Regions from separate parts of the Streptomyces sp. NPDC046261 genome, predicted to be linked through region 2. Evidence: predicted binding sites of a transcription regulator. Region 2 holds the regulator's gene; each other region holds the start of a gene.
What was found. The regulator HrcA, encoded in region 2, represses chaperone genes, less so after heat shock. The targets are predictions, from matches to a motif close to TTNGCACTCNGNNNNNCNGAGTGCNAA.
Positions count from the first base shown of each region.

Region 1: the regulator HrcA is predicted to act here: its motif matches at 1,527-1,553, upstream of groL (chaperonin GroEL).
Region 3: the regulator HrcA is predicted to act here: its motif matches at 1,823-1,849, upstream of groES (co-chaperone GroES).

Region 1 covers NZ_JBEYZU010000009.1:140,416-143,687, forward strand. The annotation lists gene thrC (threonine synthase) at 1-273, shown strand, start outside; gene ABZ956_RS18635 (MoaD/ThiS family protein) at 325-600, shown strand; gene ABZ956_RS18640 (cold-shock protein) at 1,034-1,240, shown strand; gene groL (chaperonin GroEL) at 1,714-3,272, shown strand, end outside.
Region 2 covers NZ_JBEYZU010000008.1:198,971-202,242, reverse strand. The annotation lists gene dnaJ (molecular chaperone DnaJ) at 1-855, opposite strand, end outside; gene hrcA (heat-inducible transcriptional repressor HrcA) at 856-1,872, opposite strand; gene ABZ956_RS17440 (MBL fold metallo-hydrolase) at 2,083-2,826, shown strand; gene ABZ956_RS17435 (DUF3097 domain-containing protein) at 2,855-3,272, shown strand, end outside.
Region 3 covers NZ_JBEYZU010000006.1:122,304-125,575, forward strand. The annotation lists gene ABZ956_RS13905 (methyltransferase domain-containing protein) at 1-191, opposite strand, end outside; gene ABZ956_RS13910 (flavoprotein) at 242-778, shown strand; gene ABZ956_RS13915 (polysaccharide deacetylase family protein) at 854-1,720, shown strand; gene groES (co-chaperone GroES) at 1,999-2,307, shown strand; gene groL (chaperonin GroEL) at 2,417-3,272, shown strand, end outside.

The DNA of each region.
Region 1 (3,272 bases), on a different contig from region 2:
GGCGCCGTCGAGGACGTCACCGACACCGAGATCGTCGACGCCATCAGGCTGCTGGCCCGGACGGAGGGCATCTTCGCGGAGACGGCGGGCGGGGTGACGGTGGGCGTCACCCGCAAGCTGATCGAGGCGGGGGTGCTCGATCCGGCGCTGACCACGGTCGTGCTCAACACGGGGGACGGGCTCAAGACGCTCGACGCGGTGGCGGCGGGGCCGACGGCGACGATCCGGCCGTCGCTGGAGGCGTTCCGCGCCGTCGGCCTCGCCGGCCGCTGACAGCACACGACTTCGTTCCCACGTCCCCCAGCTTTCACCAGAGGTGATCCCATGAGCGTCAGCGTCCGTATCCCCACCATCCTTCGCACCTACACCTCCGGCCGGGCCGAGGTCAGCGCCGAGGGCGCCACCCTCGCCGAGGTCATCGCGTCCCTGGAGGCCGACCACCCCGGAATCGCCGCCCGTGTCCTCGACGAGAGCGGCAAGCTGCGCCGGTTCGTCAACGTGTACGTCAACGACGACGACGTGCGGTTCGAGGGCGGCCTGGAGGCCGCCACGCCCGACGGGGCGGGGGTCTCGATCATTCCGGCGGTGGCCGGCGGCTGACGGGTCAAATCATTGGCCTGAGCTTTCCGAAGGGTTCCTGAGCATTTCCCCGGAATCGCCCCGCCCGTTAAACGGACGGGGCGATTCCGTCTGTTGAAGCGCGATACAGTTGGGGCGTTCCCCCTCCGGCGTCACCGCCGAACGCATATGAGAACCCGTCAAGTTGTGCGCGTAACGTGTGCACGAATTGTCGGGTTGGCTGTGTTATGCCCGGCCCGACTTGCCCGGGAAGCGGTGGAAATCGGTGCTAATAAGCACTCGGCCACGCCCGGAATTCTCGTCCGACTGACCTGTTGCAGACGGCATCCGTGCAGATACATTCAGCCGCGGTCGACGCGTTCCGGCGCACACCTCCAACCTGTCTGGGGGTGAGGTCTGACCCGGGTCCGCGAGGTGCGGTCCTGCGCAAGGGCCAGTAATAGGGGAGTTAGGCATGGCTCAGGGCACCGTCAAGTGGTTCAACGCGGAGAAGGGGTACGGCTTCATCGCGGTCGACGGTGGTGCGGATGTTTTCGTCCACTACAGCGCGATTCAGATGGACGGCTACCGCACCCTCGAGGAGGGGCAGCGAGTCGAGTTCGAGATCTCGCAGGGCCAGAAGGGGCCTCAGGCGGACATGGTGAGGCTGGCCGCCGGCTGATCACGTCGCATCGACCACCGGCTCATACGGCTCACCGTCGAGGGGTCCGCACCTGTTACGGGTGCGGGCCCCTCGCGTGTGCGCGGGCGCGGGGATGGGCAGGGTTGCGGACGGCGGGGTGATCCCACCGCTCCGGGGTGGATACACGCCAGACCGCTTGCGCCCCCGGCTAACGCCGGGAGGTGCCCCCCTGCCACCTAGGGTGGATACGCGCCAGACCGCTTGCGCCCCCGGCTAACGCCGGGAGGTGCCCCCCTGCCACCTAGGGTGGATACACGCCAGACCGCTTGCACTCGTGGGGGTCGAGTGCTAATCATTGGGCTTAGCACTCTCCGGGTGAGAGTGACAGATTTGGACCGTCGGTGAGGTCGGCGAGCCAAGCGGGGCAAGGAACCGCGGGGCACGCAGGCCGTCCGTCGCGGGCGCCAGCGCGGTCCGGAGCAATCCACCCCGTCCTGGGAGGACCACTTCACATGGCCAAGATCATCGCGTTCGACGAGGAGGCACGGCGCGGTCTCGAGCGCGGGATGAACCAGCTCGCCGACGCCGTCAAGGTCACCCTCGGCCCCAAGGGCCGGAACGTCGTCCTCGAGAAGAAGTGGGGCGCCCCCACGATCACCAACGATGGTGTTTCCATCGCCAAGGAGATCGAGCTCGAGGACCCGTACGAGAAGATCGGCGCCGAGCTGGTCAAGGAGGTCGCGAAGAAGACGGACGACGTCGCCGGTGACGGCACGACGACCGCGACCGTCCTCGCCCAGGCGCTGGTGCGCGAGGGTCTGCGCAACGTGGCCGCCGGTGCCAACCCGATGGCGCTGAAGCGTGGCATCGAGAAGGCCGTCGAGGCCGTCTCCGCCGCCCTGCTCGAGCAGGCCAAGGACGTGGAGACCAAGGAGCAGATCGCCTCCACCGCCTCCATCTCCGCCGCCGACACCCAGATCGGCGAGCTCATCGCCGAGGCGATGGACAAGGTCGGCAAGGAAGGCGTCATCACCGTCGAGGAGTCCCAGACCTTCGGTCTGGAGCTGGAGCTCACCGAGGGTATGCGCTTCGACAAGGGCTACATCTCGGCGTACTTCGCCACCGACATGGAGCGTATGGAGGCGTCGCTCGACGACCCGTACATCCTGATCGTCAACTCGAAGGTCGGCTCGGTCAAGGACCTGCTGCCGCTCCTCGAGAAGGTCATGCAGTCCGGCAAGCCGCTGCTGATCATCGCCGAGGACGTCGAGGGCGAGGCCCTGTCGACCCTGGTCGTCAACAAGATCCGCGGCACCTTCAAGTCCGTCGCGGTCAAGGCTCCGGGCTTCGGCGACCGCCGCAAGGCCATGCTGGGCGACATCGCCATCCTCACCGGTGGCACGGTCATCTCCGAGGAGGTCGGCCTCAAGCTGGAGAACGCCGGTCTCGACCTGCTCGGCCGCGCCCGCAAGGTCGTCATCACCAAGGACGAGACGACCATCGTCGACGGTGCCGGTGACAGCGACCAGGTCCAGGGCCGCGTCAACCAGATCCGCGCCGAGATCGAGAACAGCGACTCCGACTACGACCGCGAGAAGCTGCAGGAGCGCCTGGCGAAGCTGGCCGGCGGCGTGGCCGTCATCAAGGCCGGTGCCGCGACCGAGGTCGAGCTCAAGGAGCGCAAGCACCGCATCGAGGACGCCGTCCGCAACGCGAAGGCGGCCGTCGAGGAGGGCATCGTCGCCGGTGGTGGCGTGGCCCTGCTGCAGGCCTCCCAGGTCTTCGAGAAGCTCGAGCTCGAGGGCGACGAGGCGACCGGCGCCAACGCCGTGAAGCTGGCCCTGGAGGCCCCGCTCAAGCAGATCGCCGTCAACGGTGGTCTCGAGGGCGGCGTCGTCGTGGAGAAGGTCCGCAACCTCACCGTGGGTCACGGCCTGAACGCCGCGACCGGCGAGTACGTCGACATGATCGCCGAGGGCATCATCGACCCGGCGAAGGTCACCCGCTCCGCCCTGCAGAACGCCGCGTCCATCGCCGCGCTCTTCCTGACCACCGAGGCCGTCATCGCCGA
Region 2 (3,272 bases):
CGGCACCTTCGTGCCGAGGGCGGCGGCGGTCATCGGGATGGTGACCGTGCAGTGCAGGTCGTCGCCACGGCGCTGGAAGACCGGGTGCGGCGTCTCGTGGATCTCCACGTAGAGGTCGCCGGCGGGGCCACCGCCGGGGCCGACCTCGCCCTCGCCCGCGAGCTGGATGCGGGTGCCGTTGTCGACACCGGCGGGGATCTTCACGGTCAGGGTCCGCCGCGACCGGACGCGGCCGTCGCCGGCGCACTCCGGGCACGGGGTCGGCACCACGGTGCCGAAGCCCTGGCACTGCGGGCAGGGGCGCGAGGTCATGACCTGGCCCAGGAAGGACCGCGTGACCTGCGAGACCTCGCCGCGGCCGCGGCACATGTCACAGGTCTGCGCGGACGTGCCCGGAGCCGCGCCCTCGCCGCTGCAGGTCGTACAGACGACGGCCGTGTCGACCTGGATTTCCTTGGTCGTGCCGAAGGTCGCCTCGTTCAGGGTGACTTCGAGCCGGATCATGGCGTCCTGGCCGCGGCGCGTGCGCGAGCGCGGACCGCGCTGCGAGGCCTGGCCGAAGAAGGCGTCCATGATGTCGGAGAAGTTGCCGAAGCCGGCGCCGAAGCCGCCGGCGCCCGCACCCGCGCCGCCCGAGGAGGACAGGGGGTCGCCGCCGAGGTCGTAGACCTGCTTCTTCTGCGGGTCCGAGAGCACCTCGTAAGCGGCGTTGATCTCCTTGAACCGCTCCTGCGTCTTCGGGTCCGGGTTGACGTCCGGGTGCAGCTCGCGCGCGAGACGGCGGAAGGCCTTCTTGATCTCGTCCTGCGAGGCATCACGCCGTACGCCCAGGACCGCGTAGTAGTCCGTGGCCACTTACGACTCCGCCAGGATCTGTCCGACGTAACGTGCCACTGCGCGTACCGCTCCCATCGTTCCGGGGTAGTCCATGCGGGTCGGTCCGACCACGCCGAGTTTGGCGACGGCCTCGTCGCCCGAACCGTAGCCGACCGCGACGACGGATGTGGAGTTCAGTCCCTCATGGGCGTTCTCATGACCGATGCGCACGGTCATCTCCGAGTCCTTGGCCTCGCCGAGCAGCTTCAGCAGCACGACCTGCTCCTCCAACGCCTCCAGCACGGGCCGGATCGTCAGCGGGAAGTCATGACCGAAACGAGTGAGATTGGCGGTGCCGCCGATCATCAGCCGCTCCTCGGTCTCCTCGACCAGCGTCTCGAGCAGGGTGGCGAGAACCGTGGAAACGGTTCCGCGATCGTCCTGCTCGAAGGAGTCGGGGAGGTCCTGCACCAGCTGCGGCACATCGGCGAAGCGGCGTCCCACGACGCGGCTGTTCAGCCGCGCCCGCAGATCCGCCAGCGAGGTCTCGCCGAACGGCGCCGGGCAGTCGACCATCCGCTGCTCGACCCGGCCGGTGTCCGTGATCAGCACGAGCATCAGGCGGGCCGGGGCCAGCGAGAGCAGCTCCACGTGGCGCACGGTCGAACGGGTCAGCGAGGGGTACTGCACCACCGCGACCTGACGGGTCAGCTGCGCCAGCAGCCGCACCGTACGGGCCACCACGTCGTCCAGGTCGACGGCGCCGTCCAGGAAGTTCTGGATGGCGCGCCGCTCCGGCGTCGACAGGGGCTTGACGCCCGCGAGCTTGTCGACGAAGAGGCGGTAGCCCTTGTCGGTCGGGATGCGGCCGGCGCTCGTGTGGGGCTGGGCGATGAAGCCCTCGTCCTCCAGCGCGGCCATGTCGTTGCGCACCGTGGCCGGGGAGACACCCAGGCGGTGCCGCTCGGTGAGGGCCTTGGAGCCGACCGGCTCCTCGGTGCCCACATAGTCCTGAACGATGGCGCGCAACACCTCGAGCCTGCGTTCGCTCAGCATCGCGCGCACCTCCAGTCAGTGGTCCAGCCGTCTTACGGTCCTGCGGGTCTCACAGGGTCTTCACCCTTGGCACTCAAAGGTCACGAGTGCCAGAACCCTTCAGCCAGTGTACGGCCGGGCCCCACGGCCAGGGCAAGGGCCGTCCCCGCCGCGAGCCTCCCGCGCTCCTCCGGGCAGGCAACGGTACCGCTCTGCGGCTAGCGTCGCGGTATGGAGAATCACGGGGATCCCCCCGCCGCGGGGGCGCGCTGGGAGCGGCTCGCGCCGGGTGTCGTACGCCGCAGGCTGCCGGGCTGGGACGCGACGGTGGGCGCCATCGCGGGCGCCACGGGCGTCCTGGTCGTCGACACGGGCTCCTCCCTGCACGAAGGGGTGGAGATCCGCCGCGAGGTGCAGGACCTCTTCGCGCTGCCCGTGACGCACATCGCACTGACCCACCCCCACTTCGACCACGTCCTGGGCACGGCCGCCTTCGCGGGCGTGCAGGTGTACGGGGCGGTGGGCGTCGCCGAGGTGCTGCGGCGCGACCGCGACGAGCTGCGGTGGGACGCGGTACGGCACGGAGTGGAGCCCGACGTCGCCGCCGAGGCCGTCGAACTGCTCGTCCGGCCCGAGCACCCGGTCTCCGGCGAGCTGACGCTCGACCTGGGCGGCGGGCGGCGGGTGCTGCTGGCGAACGTCGGGCCGGGCCACACGGCGCACGACCTCGCCGTGCTCGTCCCCGGGACGGGCGGGGCGCCGGAGGTGGTCTTCTGCGGCGACCTGGTCGAGGAGTCCGGCGAACCGCAGGCCGGCCCGGACGCCCTGCCGCACGCCTGGCCGGGCGCGCTCGACCGGCTGCTCGCGCTCGGCGGCGACGACGCGCTGTACGTGCCGGGGCACGGCGCGGTGGTGGACGCCGCCTTCGTACGGCGGCAACGCGGCGTGCTGGCCGGGCGCTTCGGCGTGTCGTGAACCACCGTCGTGATCCACAATGGCCCGCATGCGCAGCAGCAGACAGTACGGCCCCGATCTGACGCCCCCGTGGAAGCGGAACACGCCGGCTCCCGAGGTGCCGGCCGAGGTGGACCTCGTGGTGGAGGAGGTCACGACGGGCTTCTGCGGCGCCGTGATCCGCTGCGAGAAGACAGCTCAGGGCCCGACGGTCACGCTCGAGGACCGCTTCGGCAAGCACCGCGTCTTCCCCATGGAGCCCCGCGGCTTCCTCCTGGAGGGGCGCGTCGTCACCCTCGTACGCCCGGCCCCCGCCTCGCGCACCCCGCAGGCCCCCGCCCGCACGGCTTCCGGGTCCATCGCCGTCCCCGGAGCACGGGCGCGCGTGGCACGCGCCGGGCGCATCTACGTCGAGGGGCGCCACGACGCGGAGCTCGTGGAACGCGTCTGGGGCGACGACCTGCGCA
Region 3 (3,272 bases), on a different contig from region 2:
ACCGCGCGCTGACGCAGCCGCGCCTGTCCGAGCGCCGCCGAGACCAGCTCCGCCGGGTGCTCGCGGCGCAGCCGGGTCGCCGTGGCCAGCTCCTGGGCGGGGTCGTAGTCGCGCAGCCCGTCGAGGAGGGCGCGGCCCTCGTCGGTGAGGAGGGCGGCGAAGGCGTCGAGGGGGGTGATCGGTGCGGGCACGTGTCTCATTCTCTCTTGCGGGCCCCTGCCGCACGCGGTGGACTGCCCTGGTGACGACGACCACGAAGCGCACCCTTTACCTGGTCTGCTGCGCCGCCGAGCCGGCCGTCCGGGCCGTCGACGGAGTCCGCGCCGCGCAGGCCGCCGGCTGGGAGGTGTGCCTGATCCTCACCCCCTACGCCCGGCGCTGGCTGGAAGCGGACGTCCCCGCCCTGGCCGCGCTGACGGGTCACCCCGTACGCCATGAGTACAAGCTGCCCGGGGAGCCCGACGTGCTGCCGCCGCCGGACGCGATCCTGGTCGCGCCCGCCACCTTCAACACGATCGGCAAGTGGGCCGCCGGCATCTCCGACACCCTCGCGCTCGGCCTGATCACCGAGGCGATCGGCCTCGGGCTGCCCGTCGTCGCGCTGCCGCACCTGGCCGACGCACAGGCCGCGCACCCCGCCTTCCCCAAGAACGTGGCGTTCCTGCGCGAGGCGGGCGTGACCGTGCTGCTCGGCGAGGACGGCCGCGACCCCGGGCAGGGCGACAGCGCGGAGTCGTACCCATGGGCCGCGGCGGTGGCGGCGCTGCCCGCGCCCTGAGGCCCGTCCGGGGGGCCATCCGGCCGTCACCCCGCGCCCACAGCGGCATCGAACGCATGCACAACAATCGTGCGCGTGAGCCCGTCTGTTTCCGGCCGCCTCCGCGCCGCCGCCCTCGCCTCCGCCGCCGTGCTGCTGACCGGCGTTCTCGCCGGGTGCTCGAACTCGTCCTCCGGCGCTCCGAAGGCCTCGCAGAAGCCCGGCCGCTCCGGCCCCTCTGGCACGGCCGCGCCCGTCACGCCCACCGCACCCGACGACGCGTACCGCCGCTGGGGGCTGGACAAGCCGCTCGCCGCGCCGCCAGCGCCCCCCGCCACGAAACTGCTGCAGGGCGTCAAGCCGGGCGCGACGCCCCAGATCGTGCGGCGCATACCGACCAAGGACAAGGTCGTCTTCGTGACGATCGACGACGGGGCGGAGAAGGACCCCGAGTTCCTGAAGATGGCCAGGGAGCTGAAGCTGCCCTTCACGATGTTCCTGACGGATGGCATCTCCCGCGCGGGCAGCGGCTACGGCTACTTCGACCAGCTGCGCGCCCTCGGCAACGGCGTCGACAACCACACCCTGACCCACCCCAACCTGCGCACCCTGTCCCCCGACGCCCAGCGGCGCGAGATATGCGGGCAGCAGGACGCCCTGGAGAAGCGTTTCGGCACCCGGCCCGCGCTCTTCCGGCCGCCGTACGGCAACTACAACGACGCCACCCTCGCCGCGGCGGGCACCTGCGGGGTGCGGGCCCTCGTGCTGTGGGAGGTGACGATGCAGATCAACGACATGCGCTACGCCCAGGGCGGCGGGCTGCGCCCCGGCGACATCGTCCTGGCCCACTTCCGCGGGCCGGGGGAGCTCAAGGGCACGACGATGACGCGGATGGTCACCAACATGCTGCGCAGCATCCAGCGGCAGGGCTACACGGTGGCGCGCCTGGAGGACTACCTGTAACCCACTGTCTGTATCCCCTCCGGGGTCGGCCGCTGGGCTCGGGTGAAGTCCCAGGAGTACCTCCCCGGCACAGGGGGTAGCCAAAGCTCGCCGCACGGCGAATTGGCACTCCGCTTGACCGAGTGCTAACCGCGTCATAGTCTCGGCTCCGTTGGCACTCTCCACCGGCGAGTGCCAAACACAGCGACGGGCAGATCCGGCACCCGCGACGACGGATCTACCAGGTCGCCACCTCAGACAGTTAACCCCGTGAGATCTCCGAAGGGGGAGGTCGGATCGTGACGACCGCCAGCTCCAAGGTTGCCATCAAGCCGCTTGAGGACCGCATCGTGGTCCAGCCGCTCGACGCCGAGCAGACCACGGCCTCCGGCCTGGTCATCCCGGACACCGCGAAGGAGAAGCCCCAGGAGGGCGCTGTCCTGGCCGTGGGCCCGGGCCGCTTCGAGAACGGCGAGCGCCTGCCGCTCGACGTGAAGGTCGGCGACGTCGTGCTCTACAGCAAGTACGGCGGCACCGAGGTGAAGTACAACGGCGACGAGTACCTCGTCCTCTCGGCCCGCGACGTCCTCGCGGTCATCGAGAAGTAGTTCACCCAGGCTTTCGAAGCTTTTGATCTGCGCCCCTGGTTCCCGTGCCTGCTAGCCGGGCGCCCGGGGCGCAGGTCGTTTGAGAGATACGGCGAAGGATACGTAACCCATGGCCAAGACCCTGAAGTTCGACGAGGACGCCCGTCGCGCCCTTGAGCGCGGCGTCAACAAGCTCGCCGACACCGTGAAGGTGACGATCGGCCCCAAGGGCCGCAACGTCGTCATCGACAAGAAGTTCGGCGCCCCCACCATCACCAACGACGGTGTGACCATCGCGCGCGAGGTCGAGCTCGACGACGCGTACGAGAACCTCGGCGCCCAGCTCGTCAAGGAGGTGGCGACCAAGACCAACGACATCGCGGGTGACGGCACCACCACCGCGACCGTGCTGGCCCAGGCGCTGGTCCGCGAGGGTCTGCGCAACGTCGCCGCGGGTGCCTCCCCGGCCGCCCTGAAGAAGGGCATCGACGCCGCGGTCAAGGCCGTCTCCGAGGAGCTGCTCGCGACCTCGCGTCCGATCGACTCCAAGTCCGACATCGCCGCCGTCGCCGCGCTCTCCGCGCAGGACAAGCAGGTCGGCGAGCTCATCGCCGAGGCGATGGACAAGGTCGGCAAGGACGGTGTCATCACCGTCGAGGAGTCCAACACCTTCGGCCTGGAGCTCGACTTCACCGAGGGCATGGCCTTCGACAAGGGTTACCTCTCGCCGTACATGGTCACCGACCAGGAGCGTATGGAGGCCGTCCTCGACGACCCGTACATCCTGATCCACCAGGGCAAGATCTCCTCGATCCAGGACCTGCTGCCGCTGCTGGAGAAGATCATCCAGGGCGGTGGCTCCAAGCCGCTGCTGATCATCGCCGAGGACGTCGAGGGCGAGGCGCTCTCCACCCTCGTCGTCAACAAGATCCGCGGCACGTTCAACGCCGTGGCCGTCAAGGCCCCCGGCTTCGGCGACCGCCGCA